Regions from separate parts of the Sphingomonas sp. AC411 genome, predicted to be linked through region 3. Evidence: riboswitches for the same ligand, from Rfam matches in the RefSeq annotation. Region 3 holds a riboswitch; each other region holds the start of a gene.
What was found. A riboswitch is a leader RNA that binds a small molecule or an ion and turns the genes downstream of it on or off. The one in region 3 is predicted to bind cobalamin.
Positions count from the first base shown of each region.

Region 1: another riboswitch for cobalamin. It lies ahead of AC0IX7_RS06350 (HoxN/HupN/NixA family nickel/cobalt transporter); the one in region 3 lies ahead of AC0IX7_RS17010 (TonB-dependent receptor).
Region 2: another riboswitch for cobalamin. It lies ahead of AC0IX7_RS06115 (DUF1636 domain-containing protein); the one in region 3 lies ahead of AC0IX7_RS17010 (TonB-dependent receptor).

Region 1 covers NZ_CEEDAQ010000001.1:1,232,617-1,240,616, forward strand. The annotation lists partial or broken gene cobN (cobaltochelatase subunit CobN) at 1-1,599, opposite strand, end outside; gene cobW (cobalamin biosynthesis protein CobW) at 1,606-2,655, opposite strand; cobalamin riboswitch at 2,757-2,971, opposite strand; partial or broken gene AC0IX7_RS06350 (HoxN/HupN/NixA family nickel/cobalt transporter) at 3,185-4,233, opposite strand; cobalamin riboswitch at 4,415-4,631, opposite strand; gene AC0IX7_RS06355 (S9 family peptidase) at 4,705-6,813, opposite strand; partial or broken gene AC0IX7_RS06360 (prolyl oligopeptidase family serine peptidase) at 6,810-8,000, opposite strand, start outside.
Region 2 covers NZ_CEEDAQ010000001.1:1,179,708-1,187,707, forward strand. The annotation lists partial or broken gene cbiB (adenosylcobinamide-phosphate synthase CbiB) at 1-411, shown strand, start outside; partial or broken gene AC0IX7_RS06095 (cobyric acid synthase) at 399-1,868, shown strand; partial or broken gene AC0IX7_RS06100 (adenosylcobinamide-GDP ribazoletransferase) at 1,923-2,500, opposite strand; gene AC0IX7_RS06105 (histidine phosphatase family protein) at 2,542-3,111, opposite strand; gene cobT (nicotinate-nucleotide--dimethylbenzimidazole phosphoribosyltransferase) at 3,108-4,121, opposite strand; gene AC0IX7_RS06115 (DUF1636 domain-containing protein) at 4,118-4,525, opposite strand; cobalamin riboswitch at 4,698-4,893, opposite strand; gene cobO (cob(I)yrinic acid a,c-diamide adenosyltransferase) at 5,059-5,664, opposite strand; partial or broken gene AC0IX7_RS06125 (NAD(P)/FAD-dependent oxidoreductase) at 5,732-7,350, shown strand; partial or broken gene AC0IX7_RS06130 (peptidylprolyl isomerase) at 7,528-8,000, opposite strand, start outside.
Region 3 covers NZ_CEEDAQ010000001.1:3,311,856-3,319,855, forward strand. The annotation lists gene AC0IX7_RS17010 (TonB-dependent receptor) at 1-1,373, opposite strand, end outside; cobalamin riboswitch at 1,485-1,711, opposite strand; gene AC0IX7_RS17015 (hypothetical protein) at 1,793-2,119, opposite strand; gene AC0IX7_RS17020 (response regulator transcription factor) at 2,370-2,954, opposite strand; gene AC0IX7_RS17025 (sensor histidine kinase) at 2,951-4,531, opposite strand; gene AC0IX7_RS17030 (MarR family winged helix-turn-helix transcriptional regulator) at 4,639-5,088, opposite strand; gene AC0IX7_RS17035 (organic hydroperoxide resistance protein) at 5,208-5,633, shown strand; gene AC0IX7_RS17040 (Ros/MucR family transcriptional regulator) at 6,387-6,902, shown strand; gene AC0IX7_RS17045 (MerR family transcriptional regulator) at 6,975-7,334, opposite strand; gene AC0IX7_RS17050 (integration host factor subunit alpha) at 7,408-7,707, opposite strand; partial or broken gene AC0IX7_RS17055 (beta-ketoacyl-ACP synthase III) at 7,802-8,000, opposite strand, start outside.

The DNA of each region.
Region 1 (8,000 bases), 2.1 Mb from region 3:
GCCAGGCAGCCATTCGAGCGTGCCGTGCGCGCCGACATGGACCAGCGCGTCGGTGCCGCGCGTGCGGAGCCAGAGGTAGAAGGCGACATAGGCGTGGCAGGGGCAGCGCGAGAGGTCATGATACTCCTCCGCACGTTGCTCGGTTCGGCCGCGTTCGGGCTGGAGGGCGACGAGTGCCCCGCCCTGGTCGATCGCGGTGAAAGCGAAGTCTTCGGTTGGATCGCCCCAGGTTTCCTGAAGGTCCTTTTGCAGAGCTTCGGGGAGGTGCGCGAGGGCTTTGCGGTACTCGGCGAGCGGCCAGTGAATGCGCGAGGTAGCCAGATCGGTTGCGTCGGGCGTGATCGCGTAGCCGGCTTCGGTGAGGTCGGCGAGGATCGCCTGCGTGGAGGCGAGTGCGTCGAGGCCGACGGCGTGCGCCATCTGGTACGTCTTGCCGGGGTAGGTCGAGAGGACGATCGCGATGCGGTGGTCGGCGATGGGTTTGCTGGCGAGGTTCGTCCAGGCTTCGATCCGCGCAGCGATCGCGGTGATGCGCGCGGGGTCGGCGCGGTGTTCGCGGCGGGTGTATTCGAGGTCGCCGTCCCTCGCCGCGGCTTCCTTGAAGCTGGCGACGCCGGCGAAGAGGCGGCCGTCCACTTCGGGAAGGACCACGTGCATGGCGAGGTCGGCAGGCGACAGGCCGCGGGTGGCGCCGGCCCAGGCGGCGCGGTCGGAGGTGGCCAGCGCGACCTGGAAGACGGGGACATCGGCGGCGTCGAGTGGGGTCGTCTCACTCGCGCCGCGTGCGGAGAAGGCGGTGGCGTTGACGATCGCGGCGGGCTTCAAAGCTCGGACCCAGTGGCCCATCCAGCCGGCCGCATCCGGTGCCTTGAGCGAGGGCGCGAAGAGGCCGATGACGTCGAAGCCTCGCGCCGTCAGTTCGGCGTGGAGCGCTTCGATCGGGTGGAGGTCTGCGGCGGTCAGGTAGGAGCGGTAGAACACGATCAGCACGCGAGGGCGGTGCGCGTTGATCGCGAACGCGGCCGGGCACGTCGCGCCGTCGTGCGGTTGCCAGCCGCCTACATCGGCGATCGCACGGACTCCGGTGACCGGGCCGGCATAGCAACCGGCGGCTAGCGCGAACTGCGCGAGTGCCGCCTGCGCCGCAACCGCGCCGCCGGTGTCGCAGAGATGAGCCAGGCGGCGGAGCGTCGACAGCGGGATCGTCGAGGCGGCGTCGAGGCGCGTGTCGACGCGGCCGTCTGCGGCAAGGACGGCGAGCGCGATGTTGTTCCCCCGCGCGAGGTTTTCGACCTGTTGCAGGCCGTAGCTCCAGTAGGAGCGGCCGCCGATCAGCCGGATCAGGATGCCCTTGGCGCCGGCCAGCGTCTGCTCGACATAGGTGTCGACCGAGAGCGGGTGCTGTAGTGCGCTCAGGTTCGCGAGGCGTAGCGACGGCAATCGGCTTCCGACGGCGTCCGCACGTCTCCAGCCCGCGGCGAATGCGCCGAGGTCACCGTCGGAGAAGGAGAGAACGACGATATCCGCGGGGGATTGGGAGAGGTCCTGCGGGACCGCGCTTTCCTCCAGCCCGTGGGTCTCGCGGAAGACGACGTGCATCGGGGCTCAGGCGTCCAGCGCGGCCTTGATGCGGGCCTCGTCGATGCGGTCGTGCTCGGCGATCACCACCAGTTGCGTACGGCGTGGTTCGCCTGCGCGCCATGGGCGGTCGTACTGCGTGCGGACGCGGGCGCCGACCGCCTGGACGAGCAGGCGCATCGGCTTGCCGGTGACCGCCGCGTAGCCCTTCACGCGGAGGATGTCGGCACTGCGGGCGAGTGCCTCGATCTTCGCGGTCAGGTCGGCGGGGTCGGCGATCTCGCCCAGCTCGACGACGACGCTGTCGAAATCGTCATGCTCGTGATCGTCCTCGCCGTCGTGATGCGAGGGGCGGCTGGCGATATCGTCCTCGGCCGCGGCGTTGAGGCCGAGGATTACGCGGGAGTCGATGACACCGTCGGTCAGGTCGATGACCGGGAGCGGCCGTGCGGACTCGGCGGCGATCACCGCGCGCGCCTTGGCGACGCCTTCGGGGCCGGCGAGGTCGACCTTGGTCAGGAGTACGAGATCGGCGCAGGCGAGCTGATCCTCGAACACTTCCGATAATGGCGTCTCGTGGTCGACGCTGGGGTCTGCGGCGCGCTGGGCATCGAGCGCGGCCACGTCGGGGGCGAAGCGACCGGCGGCGACCGCTTCGGCATCTGCTAGCGCGATGACGCCGTCGACGGTGATGCGCGAGCGGATCGCGGGCCAGTCGAATGCCTTCAGCAGCGGCTTGGGCAGTGCGAGGCCGGACGTCTCGATCAGGATGTGATCGGGGCGCGGGTCGAGTGCGAGCAGCGTTTCGACGGTCGGGATGAAGTCGTCCGCGACGGTGCAGCAGATGCAGCCATTGGCCAGCTCGACGACGTTTTCGGCCGGGCAATCGGGGATCGCGCAGCCCTTGAGAATGTCGCCGTCGATGCCGAGCGTGCCGAATTCGTTGACCACGACCGCGAGGCGACGGCCGTTCGCGTTGCGGATCAGGTGGCTGATGAGCGTCGTCTTGCCGGCACCGAGAAAGCCGGTGACGATAGTGACGGGGACCTTGGCCAGATTGGGGGAAAGATCGGGCATTGGTATTCTCCTGCAAGCATACGCGCGCACGACCGGACGGCCGCACGCGTTCGTCGCTCAGACGGAGGTACCGTGCCGCGACCATCCCCTGGATCGTAGCAAGAGCGACCATTGCGCTGGCAGGTCTCCTGGCTCGCGGGTCGAGGCTCGACGTACGCCTTCCCAGGTTTCCCCAGTGGCTGCCCTCCGAAACGAAGGGCATGTGCGTCTCGCTCACCGCTTACAGTTGCAGGGACAGCCGCGGCATTGGGAGGACATCCTCCCGCACCGCATTCCCATTCAAGCCCTTCCGGGCACCGGCGCGATCTGTGAGGTTCGGTGAAACCGAGCCTCGCGGATGGGGTTAGAGGAATTCCGGGGGCGTGCCAATTCGCATATCGCTTTTCCGACATCCTCCCCCGCCAGGGGAGGTGGCACCGCAGGTGACGGAGGGGAGGACACGGAACCTACGGGGTCGCCGTCCTCCCCCTCCGTCTGGCGAGTGCCAGCCACCTCCCCTGGCGGGGGAGGATCGAGAGGACGGAGCGAGCTACCCGTGCACGACTTCGATTTCGTCGAAGCGTTTCCAGCGGTAGATGGCGAAGCTCAGGACCCAGCACAGCACGAACAGGCCGATGATCGCGAAGCCGAGGCCGTTGAAGTTCTCGCCGAGTGCGGCTGCCAGATCCCAGATGCCACCGGTCAGGCCGAGCTTTGCCCCGAGCAGCGCGAGCGTCTCGATGCCGCCGATCGCGATCGCGACGATGGCGGAGATCAGCGTGATGGTGATGTTGTAATAGAGTTTGCGGATCGGCTTCACGAACGCCCATTCGTACGCGCCGAGCATGACGACGCCGTCCGCGGTATCGATTAGTGCCATGCCGGTCGCGAACAGCACCGGGAGGACGAGCACCGTGCCGATCGAGAGACCGTCGGCGGCCTGGCTCGCGGAAAGGCCGAGGATCGCGACTTCGGTGGCAGTATCGAAGCCGAGGCCGAACAGGAAGCCGAGTGGGGCCATGTGCCAGCTTCGGGTCACCAGCCGGAACATCGGGCGGAACAGCCGCGCGAGCAGGCCGCGACTGCCGAGCAGCAGGTCGAGATCCTCCTCGACATAGGTGCCGCCGCCGCGGACGTGGCCGAAGGTGCGCCAGACCGAGCGCAGGATGATGAGGTTCATCGCGGCGATCGTGAAAAGGAACAGCGCAGAGATCATCGTCGCGACCACGCCGCCGACCTGCTTGAACGCCTCGAACTGCGACAGCGCGCTGGCGGTGAGCGCGATCGCGACGGCGGCGATCAGCACGATCCCGGAGTGGCCGATCGCGAACCAGAAGCCGACGGCGATCGGGCGCTGGCCGTCCTGCATCAGCTTGCGGGTCACGTTGTCGATCGCGGCGATGTGGTCCGCGTCCACTGCGTGGCGCAGGCCCAATCCCCAGGCTAGCAACGCCGTGCCGAGCATGAGGGTTGCGCGTGGAACAGCGAGAATGCCCAGCCCCAGGCGGCGATATTGGCCGCGATCAGGCCTGCGAACAGCCAGCCGATGCGCTTGCGAGTCGAAACCCGCGCCGGTCTTTCGAATGTTGAAGTCGTCATGCACAAACCCCGCAGCGTCCGACGAGGACCGGGGCCTGCCGCGAACGGCCGGGACATACGACGACCGGACGCCATGAGCGGCCGACGCACGACGCCGATGCGGCCCCCGCCACATGGTCGTCGCTCAGCCAGTGTCACGCAGGCGGCGTTCACCGTGCCTCGGCCACCCCTGGACCGGGACAAGAGCGACCAGACGCCGGCAGGTCTCCTGGCTCGCGGGTCGTTGCTCGATGCACGCCTTCCCAGGCTTTGCGGCCCAGTGGCTGCCCTCGCGGAGAGGGCTCGTGCGTCTCGCTCGCCGCTTACAGTTGCAGGGACAGCCGCGGCATAGGACGGCGAACCGTCCGCACCGCATTCCCAATCAAGCCCTTCCGGGCACCGACGCGATCACGGGAAACGGCTGGAAGCCGCATCCCGCGCGATCGGTACCCTGCTTTCAGTCGCGTGCCAACGGGCGTGCCAACGGGCGTGCTATTTCGCGACGCCGAGCTGTTGCAGCATGAACGCCTGCCACTCCGAATTCTGGCGATAACGCTCGAACCGGCCGGACTTGCCGCCATGCCCCGCCTCCATGTTCACCCGGAACAGCAGCGAAGTGGTGTCGGTCTTCAGTTCGCGGAGCTTGGCGACCCATTTGGTCGGCTCGTAATATTGCACCTGGCTGTCCCATAGTCCGGTGCCGACATACAGCGCCGGATACGCCTTCGCCTTGACGTTGTCGTACGGCGAATAGCTCAGCATATAGTCGTACGACGCCTTCTGCGCGGGGTTGCCCCACTCGTCGTACTCGAACGTGGTCAGCGGGATCGACGCGTCGAGCATCGTCGTGACGACATCGACGAACGGCACCTGCGCGATGATCAGCTTGTAATCCTGCGGCGCCATGTTCGCGACGCCGCCCATCAGCAGCCCGCCTGCGCTGCCGCCCATCGCCGCGACGCGATCCTTCGCGGCGTATTTCTGCGCGACGAGATAGCGGGTGACGTCGATGAAGTCGGTGAAGCTGTTCTTCTTGTTGAGCAGGTGCCCATCGTCATACCAGCCGCGGCCCATCTCCTGCCCGCCACGGATATGCGCGATCGCGTAGACCACGCCGCGATCGAGCAGGCCGATCCGGCCCGGATCGACGGCCGGGTCGCTCGAGATGCCGTAGCTGCCATAGGCGTATTGGAAGAGCGGCGCGGTGCCGTCGCGCTTGGTGCCCTTGGCGTAGACCAGCGAGACAGGGATCCGCGTGCCGTCTCGCGCGGGCGCCCAGACGCGTTCGGTGACGTATTTTGCGGGGTCGTATCCCGGCACCGGGGCGACCTTGAGGACGCGGCGCTCGCCGGTTTTCGCGTTGACCTCATACGTGGTGGTAGGCGTCACGAGCGATCCGTAGGTGTAGCGGACCCACGGCGTCGACGTTTCCTCGTTGACGTCGAGCGACATGCGATAGGCGGGTTCGTCGGCAGTCACCGCGGTCGACTTGCCGGCATCGTTCAGCACGCGGATCATGCGGTTGCCGCCCTCGCGCTGGTCGATCGCGACGAACCCGTCGAACGGTTTGAACCCCTCGATGAAGACGGTGTCGCTGGCGGGCGTCAGGTCGCGCCATGCGGCCGTGCCCTTGGCCAGATCGGCGTCGGCGACGGTGACGAGCTTGTAGTTCTTCGCGTTCCGGTTGGTGCGGATGATCCAGCGGTTGCCGATGTGATCCGCGCTATAGCGGAACTCGCGTGCGCGCGGTGCGACGATCGTGAAGTTGGTCGGTGCAGCGGCGGGGGCGCAGCGTTGCTCGTCGCTGACCGTGCTGCTCACGCCGATGCAGACGAACTTGTCATCGGCGGTGCGGGAGACGCCCATCGAATAGGTGTCGTCCTTCTCCTCGTACAGCAGCCGATCGCTGACGGCGGGCGTGCCGAGGACATGCGCCTTCACGCGGTAGCCACGCAGCGTGACCGGGTCCTTCTCGACGTAGAGCAACGTCTTGTTGTCGTCGGCCCAGACGACGTTGGGCTCGATGTTCGACACGGTGTCGGCAATCGACGCGCCGGTCGTGAGGTCCTTCACCTTGAGCACATATTGGCGCCGCCCGACGGTGTCCTCGGCCCAGGCGACGCGGGCGTTGTCGGGGCTTACCGCCCAGTCGCTGAGCGCGAAGAAGCTGTGGCCCTTCGCCATCGCCGGCTCGTCGAACAGCGTTTCGGCGGGCGCGGTGCGGCTACCCTTGCGGCGTTCGAGGATCGGATAGTCCGCGCCGGTCTGGAACCGCGAGCCGTAATAATAGCCGTTCTTCGCGTAGGGAACCGAGCTGTCGTCCTGCTTGATATGCGAGACGGTCTCTTCGTAGAGCTTGGCCTGGAGCGGCTTCAACGACGCGAGCTGCGCATCCGCATAGGCGTTCTCCGCGGCGAGATAGGCGAGCATCTCCGGGTTCTTCCGCGTGTCGTCGCGCAGCCAGTAATAATCGTCCTCGCGCGCGCCGTTGGGCGACGTCACCTGGAACGGCTTCTTCGCCACGCGCGGCGGCTGGACCTGTGCGACCGCCGCCGTCGAGACCAGCGCCACGCCAGCCAGCATCATGTGCCGTGTCATCATTGTGCTGCTCCCTGCGCCGTCGCTACCGCCGGCTTCCGGTATCGATCGAACCAGGCGATGATCGCCGAGGCCTTGGCCGCGGATTGCGACGGGCGTGCGGCGAGGCCACCGTGGCTCGCGCCCGGCACCTTCACCAGCGCGGTCGGCACGCCGCGAGATCTGGAGCGCTGCGTAATATTGCTCGGACTCGCTGACCGGCGTCCGGTAATCGTCGCCGCCTACCACCACCAGGGTGGGCGTCTTGACGTTGCCGACGAGGCTCAGCGGCGAGCGGTTCCAGTAGCTCATCGGATCCTCCCACGGCAGCTTGGTGAACCAGTAGCGCGAGGTGAACAGCGTGTTGTCCATCGTCAGCGCCTCGCTGATCCAGTTGATCACCGGCTTCTGCGTCGCGGCTGCCTTGAACCGGTCGGTCTTGCCGACGATCCACGCGGTCAGCAGCCCGCCGCCCGAGCCGCCGGTCACGAACAGATTGTCGGGGTCGGCGGTGCCGTCCGCGATCGCTGCATCGACCGAGGCGATCAGGTCGTCGTAATCGGCCGCCGGATAGGTCTTGTCGATCAGGTTCGCGAACTCGGCGCCATAGGAGGTCGAGCCGCGCGGGTTGGTCCAGAGGACTGCGTAGCCGGCCGCGGCGTAGAGCTGCATGTCGGTCGCGAAGCCGGGGCCGTAGGCGGCGTTCGGACCACCGTGGATCTCGAGAATCAGCGGCACGCGCTGCCCCGCGACGCGTCCCGGCGGGGTGGCGAGCCATGCGTCGATCGGCCGACCATCGGGCGCGGTCACCGCGATCTTCCGCACCGACGCGAGCGCCTTCGATCCGGTCAGCACCGCGTTGAGCGTCGTCAGGCGCCGCGGCTTGCCGCCCGCCAGCACCCAGACATCGGCGGGGGCGCTCGCATCGCCGCCGGTATAGGCGATCGTCCCGCCCTTCGAGACCGAGAACTCGCCGCCGGTATAGGGCCGGTCGAGCCCGCCGCCCGCGACGTTGTCGATCAGCGGCGTGACGCGGCCATCCACACCGACGCGCGCAACGCGGCGCCGGCCGTGATCGTCGTAGCTCGCATACAGGCTGCGACCATCGGCGGCCCACACCGCATCCTCGATCGCACGGTCGAGCGTGGCGGTGAGCGAGCGCGGCGAGGCGGCGTCGCGATCACCGACATAGAGCTGCGTGTTCTCGTAGC
Region 2 (8,000 bases), 2.1 Mb from region 3:
CCTACAAGGCGATCAACACGGCCGATAGTCTGATCGGGCATCGCGAGGAACGTTGGCGCGCGTTCGGCTGGGCGGCAGCGCGGATCGATGATGTCGCGAACCTGATCCCCGCGCGGCTCAGCGGCGTGCTGCTGTGCCTTGCCGGGCTCGGCGGATGGCGGACGATGTGGCGCGACGCGGGGAATCACGCGTCGCCCAACGCTCGGCTGGCCCGAAGCGGCGATGGCCGGCGCGCTCGGCCTGCGGCTGGCCGGGCCGATCGCCTATGACGGGGTCAGCGTCGCCAAGCCGTATATCGGTGACGGCCGTGCCGACGCGACCGCCGTCGATCTTCGCGCCGCGCTCGGCATCTGTCGCCGGGCGTGCGCGCTGCTGTTCGTCATCGTCGGAGGGATCGCATGGGCGCTCTGATGCTTCAGGGGACCGGCTCGGACGTCGGCAAGTCGGTGCTGGTCGCGGGGCTATGCCGCGCGTTCGCCAATCGCGGGCTGTCGGTTCGCCCGTTCAAGCCACAGAATATGTCGAACAACGCCGCCGTCACCGCCGATGGCGGCGAGATCGGCCGCGCGCAGGCGACGCAGGCGATCGCCTGCCGGGTCGAACCCAGCGTCGACATGAACCCGGTGCTGCTCAAGCCTCAGGGCGACCGCACCTCGCAACTGATCGTCCGCGGGCAGGTGCGCGGCACGCTTCGCCGCAGCGCGCTGGCGCGAGGGACGCGAGGGATTACTGGTCGACGTGCTCGACAGCTTTGAGAGGCTGTCGGCAGGCTGCGATCTCGTCGTCGTCGAAGGCGCGGGCAGCCCGGCGGAGATCAACCTGCGCGCCGGCGACATCGCCAACATGGGGTTCGCGCGGGCTGCCGACGTCCCCGTGGTGCTGGTCGGCGACATCGACCGCGGCGGCGTGATCGCGGCGATCGTCGGCACGCGCGCGGTGATCGATCCGGCAGATGCGGCGATGATCCACGGCTTCCTGATCAACAAGTTCCGCGGCGACCCGGCGCTGTTCGACGACGGCTATCGCGCGATCGAAGCGCGGAGCGGATGGCGCGGCTACGGCGTCGTGCCGTGGCTGGCCGACGCGGTACGGTTGCCGAGCGAGGACGCAGTGATCCTCGAACGCCCCGCCGCCAGTGCCCAACGCCGCGTCACGATCGCCTGCCCGATCACGCCGCGGATCGCCAATTTCGACGACCTCGATCCGCTTCGGCTCGAGCCCGGTGTCGCGTTGGTGATGGTGCCGCCGGGCACACCGATCCCGGAGGTCGACATGATCGTGCTCGCGGGATCGAAGGCGACGATCCCCGACCTCGCCTTCGTTCGCGCGCAAGGCTGGGACATCGATATCCGCGCGCATCACCGCCGTGGCAAACCGGTGCTCGGGCTCTGCGGCGGCTATCAGATGCTCGGTCGCAGCATCGCCGACCCTGACGGGATCGAGGGCCGGCGGGGCGCGTCGACGGGCTCGGGTTGCTCGACATCGACACGGTCCTCACCGGCCGCAAGACGCTGGAAAGGGTGCGCGGCCGGACGCAGGGCGCGGCGTTCGAGGGCTATGAGATGCACATGGGTGCTACCACCGGCCCCGCGACCGCACGCCCGGCCGGCCACCGCGCCGATGGCAGCCCCGAAGGCGCGACGAGTGCAGACGGGCTGGTGTCGGGCAGCTACGTCCACGGCCTGCTCGCGCTCGCGGAGCAACGCGCGGCGTGGCTTGCGCGGCTCGGCGTCGCGTCCAGCGGACCCGATCATAGCGCGTCGATCGATGCCGCGCTCGATGCGATCGCCGCAACGCTCGAGCGGCATGTCGATCTCGATGCGCTACTTGCGCTAAGCGAGCGCGCCGGCCATCGCCAACGCGACTAGCAGCCCGATCTCGACGATTTCGATTCCCGCGCCATGCGCGTCGCCGGTCACGCCGCCGAGCGTCTGCCGGAACCATGCCGCGACGCCGAGCACGAGCAGCGGGAAGGCGATGAGCGCCGGCTCCCCAACTGCGGTGAGCGCGAGCAGCAGGCCCCATCCCAGCAGATCGCGCGCGCGTACCGCGCCGACAACCGCAGCGCCGAGCCCGCTGGGCCGCAGTGGCGGCAACAGTCTCGCCCATGCCAGCGGCCCCATCCTCGCCGCGAACGGCACAAGGACCAGCCCCAATCCACCCCTACGGCATGCAGCAGCACGAGCTTGGCGAGCATCTGACCGGCGATCGCGACGACGCCGAAGCTCCCGATATGCGGATCGGCCATGACAGCAAGCAGGCGCGTCCGATCGCCATGCGCTGCGCCCAGCCCGTCGGCGAGGTCGGCAAGCCCGTCGAGATGCAGCGCCCCCGTCACCGCGATCCAGGTCAGCAGGGCAGCACAGGCCCCCATCCACGGATCGACCAGCGCACCCAGCCATCCGGCCGCAGCGACGATCAGGCCGATCACGAGACCGACGATAGGGTAGAACCGGATCGCCGCGGCGAAATCCGCTGGCCCCATTTCGACCCGCGGCATCGGCAGGCGGGTCAGAAAGCCGAACGCGATGATCAGCCCTTTCACGTAGCCAGCCCGACGATCTGCACGGTCCGCGTCGGGCCCGGCCAGATGCGCAGCGAGGCCAGCGCGGCATAGGGCAGGTCGAACGCCCAGATCTGCCGTCGATCGAACCCGCACAATTCCGCGAGCGCCGCCCGGATCGCGCCGCCATGCGTCACCACCAATGTCGAAACCGGCGGCATCGCGGTCAACGCCTTCGCGACCCGGTCCTGCAACGCGGACCAGCGTTCGCCATCCGGCGGTGGTGACGCATCGGGATCGTCGTAGAATGCGGCCAACTCGGCGGGGTATATCTCGGCTGGGCTCAAACCGTCCCAGGTGCCGAAGTCGAGTTCCCGCCAGCGTGGATCGACCTCGACCGAAACGCCGCGCGGCTCACCGATCGCCGCCGCACAGACACGCGCGCGAACCAGATCGGACGCTGCGATCCGTTCCGCCGCGATGCCCTCCGCGCGTGCGACGCAGGCGGCGATCCCCGCCTCGGTCGCCGGGTCGTCGGTCCGTCCGAGCATTCGCCCCGCCACTTCGGGCGCCCCGTGCCGCATCAGGTGCAGCATGTACGCGCTCACGCCGCCGAAACGCCCGCCTCGGCGAACGTCGCCATCTCGGCATGCACGGCCAGCGCGGCTCGAACCAGCAATGTCGCGGTCGCAGCGCCGCTGCCCTCGCCCAGCCGCATCCCGAGCGACAGCAATGGTTCGATGCCCATTCGCTCAAGCAGAAGACGATGCCCCGGCTCGGCCGACACGTGCCCGGCAAGGCAATGCGCGAGAATGTCGGGGCACGCCGCCGCCAACGGCGCCATGGCCGCACAGCAGATAAACCCATCGAGCATCACCGGCAGGCCCGCCAGTCGCGCGGCAACCACCGCACCTGCAATCGCTGCCAGTTCGCGTCCGCCGAGCCGCCGCAAGATCTCGAACGGTGTGGTCAGCGCGTCCCGGTGCAGCGCGACCCCAGCTTCGACGACGGCGATCTTCCGTGCGATGCCCTCGCCATCGACGCCGGTACCCGGCCCTACCCAGTCGCTCGCCGACCCGCCGAAGCTCGCCAGACACAGCGCCGCGGCGGTCGTCGAATTGCCGATCCCCATCTCGCCGAGCACCACCAAGTCCGGCGCATCCGCGACCGCTGCCGCGCCAGCGTTGATCGCGCCGAGGCACTCCTCCTCCGACATCGCCGGGGCTTCGGTGAAGTCTGCGGTCGGCCGGTCGAGATCGAGCGATACGATCTTCAGCTCAAGGCCCGCCGCCCGCGACAGAGCGTTGATAGCCGCGCCGCCATGCTCGAAATTGGCGACCATCTGCGCGGTCACCGACCCGGGGAACGCGCTGACACCCCGCGCCACGATGCCGTGGTTGCCCGCGAACACAACCGCGCTACTGCGATCGAGCCGCGGCAGCGGGTTGCCTTGCCATCCGGCCATGAAGACCGCGATATCCTCCAGCCGTCCGAGCGAGCCCGGCGGCTTGGTCAGTTCCCCCTGCCGGGCGATCGCCGCGGATCGCGCCGTCGCGTCCGCCTGCGGCAAGCCGCGCAAGGCCGCCAGAAACGCGGCGGGCGTCGCGAATGCGGTCATTCGACGACAAACCCGGCGGGCGGCGTGCGGGTGATGAAATGGCCTTTCACGCCTTGCGGCCATTGCTTGAACGGCACCTGCCCGAACGCGCTCTCGCCGTAGAGCCGCGCGTAATCGAGGATCGCGCGCGCGGAATCCTCGGTCGGTTCGAACCGGCCGAGCACATAGCCGACCTTGGCGGGTGCGCGCAGGTGGATCGTGCAGAAATCCTGGCACGCGAACAGGCACGGCATCTCCTGCACCGCGACGTCGGCATAGGCCGGATCGCTTGCCTGCACCGTCTTCAGCGCCTGCGCGAGCCGCGCGCCGCCGCGCTGGCCCTGCTCGTCATCTCGCGCGTCGACGGAATGGCGGCATGTGTTGCACGCGACCACCGCGACGCCGTCTTCGACCGGCTTCAGCATGTCCGTTCCCGGACGGTAGTAACATGATGTGAACTTGGCATAGTTACCCCTTCGGACAGTCGATCCCGCATCGCGCGAGGGGCAAAAGGCGCACGCCTCCAGCCTCCGCGCGACGCGAAGCGATGTCGTCGCTCGGGGTGTTACCCGTCCGTTCGGCGCACCCTGGCCGGACGAAAGACGACCGCGACGGGCAGGTCTCCTGGCTCGCGGGTCAACGCCGTCCGCGCCGCCTTCTCGGGAGTATCCCAATCGGCATGAGGCACGATGGCTCGCCGCGTACAGTTGCAGGGGCAGCCGGGTGTTTCCGTTCCCATTTTCATTTCCCTACGCGTTGCCGCATCGGGAAAACCTGTCGCAGATCGAGCGATACGCGGGCGGTGCGTCGCGTGCAATACACGCCATCTCACCAAACCCTCCGTCATGCCGGGCTCGTTCCGGCATCCACCGTTTCCCAGGCTCGACAGGTTGGATTGCGCGGGACGGTGGCCCCCGGAACAGGTTCGGGGTGACGGAATGGGTGCCGTGCCGAAGCGTCAGAACTCCACGCCGGCCTGCGCCTTAATCCCGGACCGGAACGGATGCTTCACCTGCGTCATCTCGGTTACCAGATCCGCCCGCTCGATCAGTGCATCCGGCGCGTTCCGCCCCGTCACCACGACATGCGTCATCTCGGGCTTGGCCGACAGCACCGCCAGCACCTCGTCGACCGGCAGATACTCATACCGCAACACGATGTTCAGCTCGTCCGCCACGACCATCGCATAAGTCGGATCCGCGATCATCCGCTTGACCTCGTCCCACGCCTCGCGCGCCACCGCGATATCGCGCGCACGATCCTGCGTATCCCAGGTGAACCCCTCGCCCATCGGCTTGAATTCGCACAGGTCCGGGAACGCATCGAAGATCGCCTTCTCGCCGGTCGCCATCGCACCCTTGACGAACTGCACCACGCCGACTTTCCGCCCGTGCCCGATCATCCGCACCGCCATGCCGAACGCGGCGGTCGACTTGCCCTTGCCCTTGCCGGTGTGGACGATGATCAGCCCCTTCTCGATCGTCTTGCTCGCGACGATCTTATCGTGGACCTCCTTGCGCTTCGCGCTCTTCGCATTCTGCTCGTCGTCGGTCCGCATGATCATGTCCTCTCGCGCTCGCGCCCAGTACTGCCGATGGCGGATCGCGCCGCGCGGCGCTAGAGGAGCGGGCATGCTCCGCATCACCGATCTCAAGCTCCCGCTCAACCACGCCGACGAAGCGCTCCCCGCCGCGATCCGCGACCGGCTGCGCGTCACGCCGCGCGACCTGATCCGCTACACCATCGCGAGGCGGGCGCACGATGCCCGCGACAAGATGGACATCCAGCTCGTCTATTCGGTCGACGTCACGCTGAAGAACGAAGACACCGTCCTCACCCGCTTCCGGAAAGATCGCCACGTCCAGCGTACGCCGGATACAGGGTACCGCTTCGTCACCAAGGGCGGCCCGAGCTACACCGGCCCCCGCCCGGTGGTCGTCGGCGCCGGACCGTGCGGCCTGTTCGGCGGCCTGATCCTCGCGCAGATGGGCTTCCGCCCGATCATTCTCGACCAGCGGCAAGGTCGTCCGCGAGCGGACCAAGGACACCTGGGGCCTCTGGCGCAAGAGCGTCCTCAACCCCGAATCCAACGTCCAGTTCGGCGAGGGCGGCGCCGGCACCTTCTCCGACGGCAAGCTCTGGAGCCAGATCAAGGACCCGCGCCATCTCGGCCGGAAAGTCCTGACCGAGTTCGTCAAGGCCGGCGCGCCACCCGAGATCCTCACCGAAGCGCACCCGCATATCGGCACATTCCGCCTCGTAACGATGGTCGAGAGCATGCGCGAGACGATCGAGGCGCTCGGCGGCGAATACCGTTTCTCGACCCGCGTCGACGGTCTCGACATCGTCGAGGAGGCCGGCACTCGGCAATTACGCGGCGTCCACCTGAGCAACGGCGACTATCTCGAAGCCAACCACGTCGTCTTCGCGGTCGGCCACAGCGCTCGCGACACGTTCGAGATGCTCCACGCGAAGGGCGTCCACGTCGAGGCGAAACCCTTCTCGATCGGCGTGCGCATCGAGCACCCGCAATCGTGGATCGACGAAGCGCGCTTCGGCCCGTGCGCGGGCCATCCCGATCTCGGCGCGGCCGCGTACAGCCTGTCGCACCACTGCAAGAACGGGCGGACGGTCTACAGCTTCTGCATGTGCCTGGGCGGCACGGTCGTCGCCGCGACCTCCGAAGAGGGCCGCGTCGCTACCAATGGCATGAGCCAGTATTCGCGCAACGAACGCAACGCGAACTCGGGGATTGTCATCGGCATCGACCCCGAGCGCGATTATCCCGGCCATCCGCTGGCGGGGATCGAGTTGCAACGCCACTGGGAATCTACGCGCCTATGTCGCCGGCGGCTCGAACTACAAGGCGCCCGCGCAACGCATCGGCGACCTGCTCGCTGGGCGCACGTCAACGGCGCTCGGCTCGGTGATCCCGTCGTACAAGCCGGGCGTGCACATGACCGACCTCGCCGAATGCCTGCCCGAGTTCGCCATCACCGCATTGCGCGAGGCGCTACCGGCGTTCGGCCGCGAGATCCCCGGTTACGATCATCCTGACGCCGTTCTGACCGGGGTGGAGACGCGCACCTCCTCCCCAGTGAGAATCACACGCGGCGACGATTTCGTCAGCCTCAACACCGCCGGCCTGTTCCCGGCGGGCGAAGGCGCTGGCTATGCAGGCGGGATACTCTCGGCAGCGGTCGACGGCATCAAGGTCGCGGAAGCGGTCGCGTTGAGCTTGATGGCCTGATTGCCAGGATCAACTTTCAGATTACGGCCCCGGCGAAAGCCGGGGCTCAAGTGGGGAAAGTCGTTGGCGACGGCTGCACTCCGTTACTGCAACCTCTCCATCTGGGCCCCGGCCTTTGCCGGGTGGTTATCGTGGTTGATCGCGATCGCCAAAGAACCGTCCGCGAAGACGAACAAGTCACTTCTTCTGGTCAGGCCTCGTCTTGATCAGCCAGGCCCGCGGCAACCCCGTCGGCTTCGCCACCCCGTCCAGCCGTCGCGCGCTGACCAGCGTGACGCGCTTCAGGATCATCTGGTCCTTGAACGCGTCCATTCCACCGCCGGTCGGCTTTGCAAGGATACGTTTCACCACGTCCATCCCCCGACGACGTGCCCGAACGCCGCATAGCCCGGATAGCCCGCGCGCGCGTCCATCGCCGGCGCCGGGCCGACCGTTATGAAGAAATTGCCGCCCGCCGACGCCGGGGTCATCCCGCGCGCCATCGAGATCGTCGCGTTGAGATGCTTGATTCCGGTCATCGCGGTCGTCTCGAGCGGGAACGGCGGCAGGATGCGGCGGGCGTCGGTGCGGATCCCCCTGGATGAAGCCAAGCTTCGGCGACGATTTCTGACGGCTCGCGCGGTAGAAGTCGGTCCCGTCGAACCGCCCGT
Region 3 (8,000 bases):
CCGCCGACGATCGAGACCTGCTCGCCCAGCTTCAGCCGGTCCTCGGCAAACATCGCATATTCGGTCGTCCGCGTCCGATAGCGTGGCGCGATCCCCTGCGTGTCGACGATGACGCCCGGATCGAAATCGTACGGATCGACCTCCGACACCTGCGACGCGGCCCCGAAATTATGCGAATAGGTCAGCTTGATCAGGTTAACGTCGAATCCAACGACGATGTCATTGGACAGGCCATCCGCGATCGGCGTGCGGACCGTCACGCTACCCTGATCGCCCCATTGCGTCTGGTCGTGGACGATGCCGGTCATGTCGGTGCGGTAGATGCTGCCGGGTGTCGCTGCGCCGCCACCGTTGCCATTCGGGCAGGCGCCATCGGTCGCGACCCAGCAATAGCTTTCGAGGTTGAGCCAGGAGCGTTTCGACGTCAGCCGATACGCCTGGTTGCTGACGGTCAGCGCCGTCGATGGTGTCCAGTCGACCTGGAGGCTGGTGCGGTTGTCGCGAAAGCGGACATAGCCGTCGCGCGTGTTGTAGTTGCGGCGTCGGTTGCCGTCGTCGAGCCGCCCGCCGATCAACGGCGTGCCGAAATAGCGCATCGGGTGCTGGCTGCCGTAATCGTCGCGAACCGTGACGGCGAGCGTATCGGTCGGTGCCCAGCGCAGCGTCGCGGACAGTGCGTAACTGCGCGATTGCCCTCGGTCGACATACCCGTCGGACCGGCGATAGCTGCCGTCGATGCGGTAGGACAGGTCTTCGCCTGCCGGTCCCCCGGCGCCTGCGGCGACATGGAAGGTGTCTTGCGAGCCATAGCCGATCTCGCCATCGATTTCGGTGCGCCGGGTATTCGGCTTGCGCATCAGCACGTTGACCGCACCGCCGAGCGCGCCTTGACCGTATAACACTGACGCAGGCCCGTTGAGGATGTCGATCCGCTCGACCATCCACGGATCGGTCGGGAAAGTAAGCGTCCCGGCCGCAGGAAACAGCCGCACGCCGTCGATCAGCTGGAGCACCGACCCCTGGCCGCTGAACCCCCGTGCCGCGAGCGCTGTGCCGCCATTGCCGAGATTGCCGACGCTGGTGATGCCCGGCGCGCGGCTTTCCGCATCGGCGATCGCCATGTCGCCCCGCGCGCGGATCGTGGCGCCGTCGATGACCGACAGCGTCGCCGGCGTCTCCAGCGGCGACAGGTTGAGCCGACTGGCCGTTCCGTTGGGCACCGTCAGATCCGCTTCATGGCGGCCCGTCACCAGAATGTCCTCGGATGTGGGTTCGGCGGTTTGCGCATTGGCCGCCGCCGGCAGCCCGATGACAAAACCGGCGGCGATGCAGGCGTAGTGGCGTTTCCGTCGTGCGCCGATCGTGATGTTCATGGTCTTCATACCCCGATGAAGGGCGAAGAAGACGGATGGACGCGAAACAGGCCGCGTTCGGACTGTCCGGCCGCGTGCATGCAAGCAGCCAGCCCGGAATCCCCGCCGGTGGACGTTATCGCGTCGGAGGCAGGTATCCTGGCTCGCGGGTCATGACGCCGGTCTGGCCTTCCCGGCGGGTCCTACCGCCAGTGACACTCGTCGACCGTCGCTCGCCGCTTACAGTTGCGGGGGCAGCGCCGGCCTGGGACCTGGTTCCTAAAAGGAGATCCGCACCGGCTTCCCGTCTTAGCTTCGGGACGATTGCGCGACCGAAGAACCTCGACGCGCCCCGTGTCCCAGCTTCCCGGAAGACGGTCAAGCGTCATATAAAGAATTCTTTATATGACCTTCTTTCGCCGATACTTAGCGTATGTCGCTCACGTCACGGGCCCGCCGAGCAGCTCGGCTACGGCGCCAATCGGGGTGGTGAGCGCCCGATAACAGAGCATCGCCGCGAAGCACGCCACCCCCATGCCGATGATCGTCAGGCATATGAACTGCAAAGCCGATGAGTGGCGTTTGCTGCGATCGGCCCGCTGGATTACGTGCCTGCTGAAGTCTTCGCGGATCTGGCTTCGCCGATCGACGTTTGCCGGACCACGCGCGGGCGGGGATTCGCTCAGAAGCGCGGCGACGCTGACCGGGTCCTGGGTCCGTACGCCGAAGCGACTGCCACCGCTCCAGACGACACGTCCGATGATCACGAGAGCCCCCGCCGGATATCGACATATGTGCCAATAGCCGGGGGCATCGCGCTGGAGACGAGAAGTCCCCGATCCGATACGTCATGGATACATCCGTTCGACCATTTGCCATTGACGTTCATCCGGCAGGATACGGACAGTTCTTTCAAGGCTGGCAATGTATACCCGATCTCACGACGTCATCATCGGCGATCGGTATCTCGAAGTTGCGGTGCTCCCAACCCGGGAAATATACGGAGCTGCGTGCGCGTTACCGGGCGAGTGCGATCAATTGAGCGATGCCGTTGGTACCGGTCTTGGCGACGATCGCGGCCCTGTGGTCCTCCACCGTCTTGGGACTGATGGCGAGTGCGGCGGCGATCGCCTGGTTATTGTGTCCCTTGACCAGCAGATCGAACACTTGGCGCTGGCGCGGTGTTAGCGTCGCGGTGCGTGCAAGCGCCGATCGCTGTGTCTTCGACCAGGCGACGCCTTCGCACACTGCGGCCAGCAGCCGATCCTCGTCGATCGGTTTTTCGAGATAGTCGAGGCCACCATAGCGCCGCACCGCATCGACCGCGTTGGCGGTCGTCGGCCATGCGGTCATGAAGACGATCGCGACGGTAGGGTCGACGGCGCGAACCCGATCGGCAAAGTCGAACCCGTCGATGTCGCCCATCATCACGTCGGTGACGATGCAATGCGCGGGTGCCTGCCCGTATACCGCAAGCAGCGGCACAGGATCGAGGAACGGCTCGGCGACATGGCCGTGGCGACCGAGCAACCGGGCGACGGCAGCACCGAGATCCCGATCGTCATCGACGACATAGACGAGTCCGCGGGTAGGATCGGTCATTCGGTTTCACCCAGCAACGGGAGGAGGATCGTCGCACGGGTTTCGCCGGTGTCATCGCTTGCTCTGGTAAGGCTGCCGCCATGCGCCTCGACGATCGCGCGGGCCACGAGGACGCCGATACCCATGCCAGGCTGTGGACTGCGATCGGGGCGAGATCGGTTCGTCACGACGATACGGGCTTTGCCGTCCTCGCTTGTCACGTCAAGCGACACCTGGCCGTCGCCGCGGGCCTGGATGGCATTGCGCACGAGGTTGACGATCGCCTGCGCCAGTTCCACTTCCTGGGCGAGTACGACGAGGTCCGGGTCGACCGTTTCGATTGCGAGCGTCACTCCCCGGGATTTCGCTTCGGGATGTGCCAACGCCGCGACGGTATCGATCAGCGCCGCCAGCGGTAACGGCGTCGGTTCGTCGACCGCTCTTCCCCCGAAGCGCCGCAATCGACGGACCAGCGTGGAGAGCGCGGCTGCCTTGCGATCGATCAACGCCGCGGTCGTGGCGATCTCTGGGTCGGCCGAGACGGTGATCTCATGCAGGTGCTTGGCCTCGATCGCCAGTGTGGACAAAGGTTGGCTGATCTCGTGGATGACCGCGACCGACATAGCGCGCAACGTCTTCAATCGCTCGGCCTGGAACAGCAGGCGATCCCGGCGTTCGAGATCGCCGCGCGCTCTGGCCTGCGCATCGGCGAAGCTGCCGGCGAGATACCCGACGACCATGATCGAGGCGAGGCTCATATGCAGGGCCAGCCGTTCGTCCATCCGCATCGGCATTGCGGTGCGCGGCAGCACGATCGCGGCGACGACGGCGATGGCAAGCCAACTCGCGGTGCGGCCGGATCGCAGGCCTATCCATGCGACCGCCAGCAGCACGGGCGTATGGGGCGTCCCGAGGCCGATTTTCGCGAGCAGGATCTCGGTTCCTATCGAGGTGGCTAGAACACCGACGGCCTCGATCACGGCGGATGTCCGTGGCTTCTCCGGCCGCGATGCGGTGCCGGACAGGAATTCGGCGAGCCAGAGCAGCGGCGGCGTGAGCAGCAGGACCCCCAGCAGGTCGCCGACCACGAATCCGGTCAGCGACGTCACCACGTCGCGCAGCCCGGAAACGCCGGTCAGGTCGGGACGCAGCAACGACCATGGCAAGGCGGCCAGGGCCGCGGCGATCGGTGCGCCGACCGACGCAAGCCCGAGCGGCATCGGCGCCACGCTCATGCTCGTATGGGCACGGCCCGCGACATGGCGAACGAGCAGGACGACCAGGCCATAAGCTAGCGGCGGCCTGATGACTCCGGTCAGGTGGATTGCCCATTCTGGAGAACGGAGATCGATCACGCCCGTCGTGCACTGCACCAGAATCTCGGCGATTATCAATCCCGGGAGCAGCCGGGGACCGCGCCGCCATAGCAGCGCCATGCGGAAACCCGCCGCGGGATAGAGCAGCGAATAGAAGCCCCGACCGCCCCATTCCGAGGCGATATGGTGCGTCACCCAGAACGCCACCGCGTAGCCGAGCAACCATGGCAGATCGGGAAGGGATACGCGAAACGGGGCAGGGACGGGCGCGCGCGGAGTCATTGTCGGCTGTTTGCACGATCGAGCCGCTGTCGCCTATCCGGGCAATTCCCTGAACGCGGGTCCCTGAACGCGGGTCCTTGAACGCGGGGCCCTGACCACGGGAACGGTCAGGACGGGGCTGGTCGGCTGTCAGCCAGCGCGCGGCGGAGCGCGGCGACTTCGGTATTGAGAGCCGCCAGACGGTCGGGCGTCATCCCCGATCGCTCCACGATCAGCGGCCCCAGACATCCGGTCTCCGCCCAGCGGGCCTTGCCGGCGCCGGTCAGGCGCACCCGGACCTGGCGTTCGTCAGCAGGGTTGCGCACCCGCGTCACCAGCCCGGCGGCCTCCAGCCGCTTCGCCAATGGCGTGATGGTGCTCGGCTCGAGCGCCAGCCGGTCTGCGATCGCTCCGATCGAGCAACCGTCCTCCGCTTCGTTCAGCGTCTGGAGAACGAGAAACTGCGGGTAGGTGATCCCCAGCCGATCGAGCACCGGCTTGTACGCGCGGTTTATCGCGATGGTCGCGGCGTAGAGCGAGAAACAGAGCTGATCATCTAGCGGCAGCGGATCGGGCACGGCAGGACTCCTTATCCGCATCGATTAGCACAAAAATGATTATCGCAACAAATTGTACTGGACGCCGGCATCGAGACTCCCTAAATCCCTTATCGCGATAACAAACACGGAGATACATCATGTCGGTCGACGTCAAGTACACCACCGAAGCCACCGCAACCGGCGGTCGCGACGGTCATGCGCGCTCGCAGGACGGCCGTTTCGACGTAGCGCTTTCGACCCCGAAGGAACTCGGCGGCGCCGGCGGCAACGGCAGCAATCCCGAGCAGTTGTTCGCGGCAGGCTATTCCGCATGCTTCATCGGCGCACTGAAGGTCGCCGGCCAGCAGCTGAAGATGAAGATCCCCGACGACGTCTCGGTCACTGCAAAGGTCGGCATCGGGCCGCGTTCGGCCGGTGGCTTCGGCATCACCGCCGATCTTACCGTCTCGCTGCCGGGTATCGAGCGCGATCAGGCGGAAAAGCTGGTGGAGGCGGCGCATCAGATTTGCCCGTATTCGAACGCGACGCGCGGCAACGTCGATGTAGGCCTGACGCTCGCCTGACATTCGCTAGACGATCCGGGCCGACGACCCGGGTGTGCGAACGATAGGGAAGGGGGCAGCCAGACTAGACGGCCCTCTTCCCGACGCGTCCCACGCCCGTTTAGCCGTGTCTTCGATAAGGTGCGGATAGTTCGGACGCCTGCCGAGTTATGCGTCCGATGATCAACGGCTAGGTCGCTACGTCATGGCATCACCGCGCTATTCGGCCGCCTGTCGGTTTCGGCCTCGGCGGGATCGCAACCAATCGATCGGTCATTCCGGCGTCGCGCGCGGAGGTGATCTCTGCGGTTGGATCGGCATGCAGCGCTAGTCTCCAAAGGAGGACGCATCGTCGCGATGATGAAGACAAGATCAGGGAGATCAGGTCTGTCAGGATGGACCTGCCGTCGGGATTAGCGCTCCCGACATCGCTCCGGCGTTGATAGCGCCTGTCCCCGCACCCGATAATATCCCGGCGAATGACGCGGTGATGCCGGCAAAGATAGTGTCGACGTTCTGGAACGATTTGCATGGTCAAGGTCTTGTCCATCCGACGCGGTCCTTCGTCGCGCATTGGTGGATATCGATAGACCCGGAACATCAAGGCCTAGTCGATAATGTTCGAGCCGCGATTGTCCCAGAAGCGGCGAAACGCATTCTATCCAGTTCGGTCCGAGTATTGGATCGCAATTATCCGCAAACATACAGTGTTCATTCGCGAACAAAGGTTGTAGGCGTCCGCCGGGGGATGCATGATGAATTCAAGGAAATAGCGTGACGGATACGATTAACACGGTCGAGCTTGCTGCCGAACTGACGGCAGCATGGCTGGCAAACCCCAACACCCGCACTGCGGCCGATGACGTGCCGGCCTTTCTCGTGGCGATGCATGCCGCTGTCGCAAAGCTCTCCGGTAACGGCGAAGCCGAGCCCGAAGCTGCTGCGGTTCCTGCATCCGAGCCGGCGGTTTCGGTGCGCAAGTCGCTCGCGTCGCCGGATCACATCATCTCGATGCTGGACGGCAAGAAGTACAAGACGTTGCGTCGTCATCTTTCGACCAACGGTCTGACGCCGGAGCAGTACCGCGAGCGCTTCAACCTGAAGCCCGACTATCCGATGGTCGCCGCGACCTATTCGGAAGCACGCCGCGCGATGGCGAAGTCGATCGGTCTGGGTCGCAAGGCCGGCTCGACCGTCGAAAAGGCTGCCGATGGCGCGGTCAAGACGGTCCGCAAGACCGGCAAGGCAGCACTCGATGCCGCCAAGAAGACGCTGGGCAGCGACGCCTGAGACTATGCGGGGAGGGCCGAGCCTTCCCCGTGTTCTCCGATAGCCCTTAAGAACGCCCGTCGGAGAACGCGCTCAGGCGGCGTCCTCGATCAGCGCCTGCGCCAGCAGCGCCCGGATCGCCTTCAATGCGGGGATCGGTGACTGCACCTGTACCGGGGTAGCCGAACCGCTTGCGGCCGGTGCGGATTTCTCGCCGGACAGCAATTGCTGCACACCGCGCACGGTATAGCCCTCGCGGTTCAGCAGCGTGTCGATCCGCCGGACCAGCGCCACGTCCTCGGCCCGGTAATAGCGACGATTGCCGGCGCGCTGGAGCGGACGGAGCTGCGGGAACCGCGTTTCCCAATAGCGCAGGATATGCTGCGGCAGCCCGGTGTCGGCGGCCAGTTCGCCGATCGTGCGAAACGCCGCCTCGGTCTTGGTGCCAGGCATCGAACCCGCCTCAACTGTCGAGCCCGTCCCGCCGGTCGAGGGCGCGCCGTCGTCGGCGTCGCCAGGCATGAATTCAGCCGGCACCGACGATGCGCTCACGCATCATCTGGCTCGCGCGGAAGGTGAGGACGCGGCGCGGTGCGATCGGCACCTCGATGCCGGTCTTCGGGTTGCGCCCGACGCGCTCGCCCTTGTCGCGGAGCACGAACGTACCGAACCCCGAAATCTTCACGTTCTCACCGTGCGACAGAGCGCCACACATTTCTGCGAGGATCTGTTCGACGATCTTGGACGAATCCGCACGCGACAGTCCAACTTCCCGGTGAAGCGACTCGGCCAGATCGGCCCGCGTCAAAGTGCCAGTCATAGTCATTCGCAAGCTCCCAGACTCGGCGCTTCTCCTACACAGGCACGAAGGCGATCGGAAGGGATTTGTTCTACAAGCGAATCGATATCTTTCGAAGGGATTAGAAGCGGATAACCGCGGCACCCCAGGTAAACCCGCCACCCATCGCCTCGAGAACGACGATCTGGCCCTGCTGGATGCGCCCGTCGCGGACTGCAACGTCGAGCGCGAGCGGCACCGATGCGGCCGACGTGTTGGCGTGCTGATCGACGGTAACGACGACTTTCGCAGGCGCCAGGCCCAGCTTCCGCGCGGTCGCG